3 regions of the Citrobacter sp. RHB25-C09 genome follow, and region 3 is predicted to be linked to each of the others. Evidence: predicted binding sites of a transcription regulator. Region 3 holds the regulator's gene; each other region holds the start of a gene.
The links. The regulator CRP, encoded in region 3, controls carbon source genes, mostly activating them, when cyclic AMP is high. The targets are predictions, from matches to a motif close to ATGTGANNNNNNTCACAT.
Positions count from the first base shown of each region.

Region 1: uxuA (mannonate dehydratase) is a predicted target of CRP. The motif match lies at 787-804, and genes of this name have one in related genera.
Region 2: epd (erythrose-4-phosphate dehydrogenase) is a predicted target of CRP. The motif match lies at 957-974, and genes of this name have one in related genera.

Region 1 covers NZ_CP057483.1:2,848,211-2,850,461, reverse strand. The annotation lists gene HVY19_RS13315 (mannitol dehydrogenase family protein) at 1-695, opposite strand, end outside; gene uxuA (mannonate dehydratase) at 900-2,090, shown strand; gene yeiP (elongation factor P-like protein YeiP) at 2,205-2,251, opposite strand, start outside.
Region 2 covers NZ_CP057483.1:740,860-743,110, forward strand. The annotation lists gene HVY19_RS03565 (MltR family transcriptional regulator) at 1-173, shown strand, start outside; gene HVY19_RS03570 (nucleoside/nucleotide kinase family protein) at 170-880, shown strand; gene epd (erythrose-4-phosphate dehydrogenase) at 1,168-2,187, shown strand; gene pgk (phosphoglycerate kinase) at 2,236-2,251, shown strand, end outside.
Region 3 covers NZ_CP057483.1:382,020-384,270, forward strand. The annotation lists gene HVY19_RS01700 (YccS/YhfK family putative transporter) at 1-743, opposite strand, end outside; gene crp (cAMP-activated global transcriptional regulator CRP) at 795-1,427, opposite strand; gene HVY19_RS01710 (OsmC family protein) at 1,734-2,138, shown strand; gene HVY19_RS01715 (phosphoribulokinase) at 2,234-2,251, opposite strand, start outside.

The DNA.
Region 1 (2,251 bases), 1.9 Mb from region 3:
GCGGCCGGCACAATGCGGTCCACCATCGTGCCAGGAAAACTCACGTGCTCGCGGATCCACGCCGCCAGCGCTGGGGAACGGCGTTCGGCCATGCCCAGAACCGCGTTTTTCACAACATGTCCGTTGTCAGGTATGTTATCGCAGGAGAGAACGGTAAACGGAGGTAAACCCCGCAGATGTCTGCGCGACAGCGCCTCAACCAGAATACCGGGGGCAGAATGCGGCGCTTCGGGCGTCTCGAGGTCATGAACAATACGTGGATTACCCACATCGAGCATCCCGGTGGCGGGGTCAATACAGTAACCCTTCTCGGTAATGGTCAACGAGACGATGGCCACCTGCGGCTCGCAGAACTTTTCGATAATCGCCGCCAGTGAGTCGAGTTTTGCATTCAGACATTCATTGACCGCACCGACTATAATTGCCTGATTGCCATCGGCCCCTTTTTCCAGAACGGTGTATAAATGGTCCTGCTTGCGCAGTTGGCTCATCAGCGTATCGCCGCTGAAAAGGCTTATTTCACCGATTCCCCAGTCACCACCCTGAGTATTCAGTACCCGGTCAGTCAGTAACGCCTGATGTGCGCGATGGAAGGCGCCAAAGCCAAAATGCACGATTCGGGTCTGGAGTTTTTGTCGATCGTAGCGGGGCGTTTGCACGGTTTTCGGCAGCGTTGCTGAGGCAATTGTAGTCATTTTCCATACACCTGATTAACGATAAATTAACAAGCTCAGTGTAAAGTTATATGACAGCAAATAAAATTGGTAAGCCGTGTTTATCCGGTTAATGTGAGCTGGATCAACCAACCATTGGGCGTTTGTTGATCCTCATTGAGAAGCCTGTATGGTAGTCGTCATGTGGCAACATTAATTTGGTATAACAACTTGTGAGGTGAAGCAATGGAACAAACCTGGCGTTGGTACGGACCGAACGATCCAGTTTCCCTTGATGACGTGCGTCAGGCTGGCGCAACGGGTGTTGTGACGGCATTGCACCACATTCCCAATGGCGAAGTGTGGCCAGTGGAAGAGATCAAAAAGCGTCAGGCGGTTCTGGCTGAAAAAGGCCTCACCTGGTCGGTGGTTGAAAGCATCCCGGTACATGAAGATATCAAAACCCGCTCCGGGCAGTATCAGACATGGATTGCCAACTATCAGCAGAGTATTCGTAACCTGGCGACCTGCGGCATTGATACCGTCTGCTACAACTTTATGCCGATCCTCGACTGGACGCGTACCGATCTTGAATACGAAATGCCGGACGGCTCCAGAGCGCTGCGGTTTGATCAAATCGCCTTCGCCGCGTTTGAGTTACATATCCTGAAGCGTGCGGGTGCCGAAGCGGATTACAGTGAGGAAGAGCAGCGTCAGGCGCAGGCCTATTTTAATGCGATGAGTGCTCAAGAGATTGAAAAGCTCACCCGCAACATTATTGCCGGGCTACCGGGCGCGGAGGAGGGCTACACCCTCGATCAGTTCCGTGCGCGTCTGGCAGAGTATGACGGCATCAGCAAAGACGATTTACGCGACAATATGGCCGTGTTCCTGCGAGCCATTGTGCCTGTTGCGGAAGAGGTTGGTGTGCGCCTGGCCGTTCATCCGGACGATCCGCCGCGCCCGATTCTGGGGCTGCCGCGCATTGTATCGACCATTGAAGATATGCAGTGGCTTAAAGAAACGGTCGACAGTATTCATAACGGCTTCACCATGTGTACCGGTTCTTACGGGGTGCGCGCGGATAACGACCTGGTGAAAATGATCGAAACCTTTGGCGATCGTATTCACTTTACCCATCTGCGTTCAACCTGCCGGGAAGAGAACCCGAAAACCTTCCACGAAGGCGCTCATTTGCAGGGCGATGTGGATATGGTGGCGGTGGTGACGGCTATTCTGGCGGAAGAGCAGCGTCGCAAGAACGCGGGCGATTTGCGCCCGATCCCGATGCGTCCGGATCATGGGCACCAGATGCTGGACGATCTGCACAAGAAAACCAATCCGGGATATTCGGCAATAGGTCGTCTGAAAGGGCTGGCTGAGGTACGCGGTGTTGAACTGGCGCTGAAAATGACCCAGTTCCGCGATTTGCTCTAGCTTCAGGATAAATGCCCGATGGCGCGTTGCTTATCGGGCCTACGGGGAAGTAGCAGTAGGCCGGATAAGGCGTTGAAAACGCCGCCATCCGGCACTGTTTTCCCTGCCGGATAATTAATCCGCGCGTCCCATATAACGACGTTCTTCGATATGAATGCGGA
Region 2 (2,251 bases), 360 kb from region 3:
GGGATTTTATTAGCAACGTCAACAGTATTACCCGTAATGCCACTTTATATGGCGCGCTGGAGTCGATGAAATTCGCCGATTTTGCCGCGTGGTCTGAAGTTCGCTTTACCGGAATGGTCAAGACGGCAATGACGCTGGCGATAACGTCAATTTTAAAGGAATTAACGCCGTGAAAATCGGACTGACAGTGAATGGGTTGCAGGTTGAAGCGTATTATCGTGATGAAGAAATAGAAAACGTCCATAAACCGTTATTGCATCGTTTAGCGGCATTCCACCATGCGCATCCAGAACGGCGCACAATAGTGTTTCTCAGCGCGCCGCCCGGTACGGGAAAATCTACGCTGACCACCTTCTGGGAATATCTTTCCCGGCAGGATAGCAATCTTCCAGAAATCCAAACGCTGCCGATGGACGGCTTCCACCATTACAACGTCTGGCTGGAGGCACACGGTCTGCGCGCGTATAAAGGCGCGCCGGAAACCTTTGACGTCGACAAGCTCGCGCAAAACCTGCGACAACTGCGAGAGGGGCAAAGCCGCTGGCCGCAATATGACAGACAAAAGCACGATCCGGTGGAAGACGCCATTGTGGTGACCGCGCCGATGGTCATAGTTGAAGGGAACTGGCTCCTGCGGGACGATGAACGGTGGCGGACGCTGGCTGAATTCTGCGATTTCTCACTGTTTATTCGCGCCCCGGCGGATGCCCTTCGCACACGACTGATCAACCGCAAGCTGGCCGGTGGCCTTTCGCTTGCCGACGCGGAGGCCTTTTATACCCGTACTGACGGGCCAAACGTCGAGCGTGTCCTGACGCAGAGCCGTCCTGCGGACCTGACTCTGCAAATGAACGCTGAAGGGGAATACCGCCTCTCCTGAAGGCAAATTATTCCAGTTATGCCGTGATGATTATTACGACACACTGGAATAATTCCGCCCCGATATACGGGGTAAAATGTGATGTAAGTCAGAAAATTCGCGAATCCATCTGGACAAACATTCCTTTTATTCACCGTTTCGCTTACTCTAGCTGAAGCGTTTCAGTCGATTAAATGTTCGACAAATAATCAATCAGTCGCAGTTTGCGATAGGTAAGGTTTCCCTGAACGTTGCGCTGGATTACTCTGTCAGCCACATCTGAATCGGGATAGCCTTGCAGGAGATCTATGACCGTACGCGTAGCGATTAATGGCTTTGGTCGTATCGGACGTAATGTGGTTCGTGCTTTGTATGAATCCGGACGTCGGGCGGAAATGACCGTGGTGGCAATCAATGAACTGGCGGATGCTGAGGGCATGGCGCATTTATTGAAATATGACACCAGCCATGGGCGTTTTGCCTGGGACGTGCGTCAGGAACGCGAGCAACTGAATGTCGGCGACGACACCATTCGCATCCTGCATGAATCGACACTTGAAGCGCTACCCTGGCGAGAACTGGGTGTTGACGTGGTGCTGGACTGCACGGGCGTGTACGGCAACCGCGAACACGGTGAAGCGCATCTCGCCGCCGGCGCAAAAAAGGTGCTCTTTTCCCATCCCGGCAGTAATGATCTTGATGCCACCGTAGTGTTTGGCGTTAACCAGGATCTGCTACGCGCAGAGCACCGTATCGTCTCCAACGCCTCCTGCACCACGAACTGCATCATTCCCGTCATCAAATTATTGGATGATGCCTATGGCATTGAGTCCGGTACGGTGACTACCATTCACTCCGCGATGCACGATCAGCAGGTCATCGATGCCTATCATCCGGATCTGCGCCGTACGCGTGCGGCGAGCCAGTCGATCATTCCGGTTGATACCAAACTGGCGGCGGGGATCACCCGAATTTTCCCGCAGTTTAACGATCGCTTTGAAGCGATTGCGGTGCGTGTGCCGACGATTAACGTCACCGCAATTGACTTAAGTGTTACGGTGAAGAAACCCGTAAAAGCTAATGAAGTCAACCAGTTGCTGCAAAAAGCGGCACAAGGTGCATTTCATGGTATAGTTGACTATACGGAATTGCCGTTGGTCTCAGTAGATTTTAATCACGACCCGCATAGCGCCATTGTGGATGGTACTCAGACGCGGGTCAGTGGTGCGCACCTCATTAAGACGCTGGTCTGGTGCGACAATGAATGGGGCTTCGCTAACAGAATGCTCGACACCACGTTAGCGATGGCTGCTATTGGTTTCAGGTAAAGCGCGTAAGCGCTTGCAAAACTTTAAGAATCAACGAGAGGATTCACCATGTCTGTAATCAAGA
Region 3 (2,251 bases):
TGATGCAGACTGACCGAGATATGCTCCTGCAGATCAAGTGCTTCCTGAAATGCGCGCAGCATTCGCTTGTAGTCATTATTGCGATGCGCGGAAAGCATATGCATTTGCTGATAGCACTGGGTAATCAGATCGACGGCTTTCTGTTGCCGGGCCAGCAGCGGCGGCAGGGCTTTTTCCGGATCGGTATGCTGTGTCAGCATGCTGTATTTCGCTTCACAATAATCGGCGAGTTCACGGTATAGCAGGCTAAGCGACTCACGTAGGGGTTGTTCACGCCATAGCCAGAGCCAGAACCAGTTGAACAATCCGTACCATAAGGTGCCCAGGGCATAGATGAGCAGTGGTTCCCAGACCGGCATATTCCCGGCCAGACTCAGCGTGAAAATCGCGGCGATCAGCGACGCCGGAAGCAGCCTGGCGTGGAGCGCGCTTAACTCTGCCGTGACGCCGAGAGTCAGCGTTAGCCCGGTCAGGATCAACGGCAGGGGGACGTCCTGAAACAACAGCAGTTGCATCACCAGACTGCATCCGGCAAACAGCGATGCGCCAATGATCAGACGTTTGAAGAAGCGCTTATGTGGAGTGTCGAGCCCGGCGATATTGCAGCAGGCGGGGACGAGAGCAAAGAGTAAGCCCAGATGTAACTGACCAATGAACAGCCCGATGCCCACAGGTAAACACAACACCAACGTTTGGCGTAGTGCGTAGTTGATCTCCGGGTGATAAATCAGTCTGCGCCACATGGGTAAAACAAAAAACGGCGCGCTACACAGTAACGCACCGTTTCGACGGAATTAACGTGTACCGTAAACGACGATAGTCTTACCGTGTGCGGAGATCAGATTCTGATCTTCCAGCATTTTCAGGATACGACCAACGGTTTCACGAGAGCAGCCAACGATTTGACCAATCTCCTGGCGAGTGATTTTGATCTGCATGCCATCCGGGTGAGTCATCGCATCTGGTTGTTTCGCCAGGTTCAGCAGAGTCTGGGCGATACGACCGGTTACGTCGAGGAAAGCCAGGTTACCGACTTTTTCAGATGTAACTTGCAGACGACGAGCCATCTGAGAAGACAGGCGCATCAGAATATCCGGGTTTACCTGAATCAACTGGCGGAATTTTTTGTAGGAAATCTCAGCCACTTCACATGCTGTTTTAGCACGTACCCATGCGCTACGTTCCTGGCCTTCTTCAAACAGGCCCAATTCGCCAATAAAATCACCCTGATTCAGATAAGAAAGGATCATTTCTTTCCCTTCCTCATCTTTAATCAACACAGCCACTGAGCCTTTAACGATGTAGTACAACGTTTCCGCTTTTTCACCCTGGTGAATCAGCGTGCTCTTCGACGGGTACTTATGAATGTGGCAATGAGACAAGAACCATTCGAGAGTCGGGTCTGTTTGCGGTTTGCCAAGCACCATGCGCGATTATCCTCTGTTATAAGCTGTCTCCAGAGTCAGAAAAAGTCGCTGCTCTGGGTTTGCAAAAAAATGCTTCCCGAATCCTGGGAAGAGGCCGACAAAAACGAACTTCAGCCTGTAAATTGATGTCCTCTGCATACATGTGGTACGTCAATATATTACTGTAGCATCCTGACTGTTTTAGCATAGCTTTAGCCGTGTGTCTCCTGGTGTCTCGCTTCAGCATGACGCAGGTCGCCTTCCGTTGCGAGAATTGTTATGTGCGCGTAATCTGTAAGGAAAATTAACGCACTGGAGTTAAAAATTATGCAAGCGCGTGTTAAATGGGTTGAGGGTTTAACCTTCCTTGGGGAGTCCGCTTCCGGGCACCAGATTTTGATGGACGGTAATTCAGGTGACAAAGCCCCCAGTCCGATGGAAATGGTGCTGATGGCGGCGGGGGGATGTAGCGCGATTGATGTCGTTTCTATCCTGCAGAAAGGCCGTCAGGATGTGACCAACTGTGAAGTCAAACTGACGTCTGAACGTCGTGAAGAAGCACCACGCCTGTTCACCCATATTAATCTGCACTTTATTGTGACCGGCAATGAGCTGAAAGATGCCGCCGTCGCACGTGCGGTGGATCTCTCTGCGGAGAAGTATTGTTCTGTGGCGCTGATGCTGGAAAAAGCCGTCAACATTACCCATTCGTATGAAGTGATTGCGGCGTAATGGTCAGTGCCTGATGGCGCTGCGCTTATCAGGCCTACAGCAGGCGTCGTTTTGTAGGCCGGATAAGGCGTAGCCGCCATCCGGCAAACCTCACTTTACTCGATTTTTTTGCC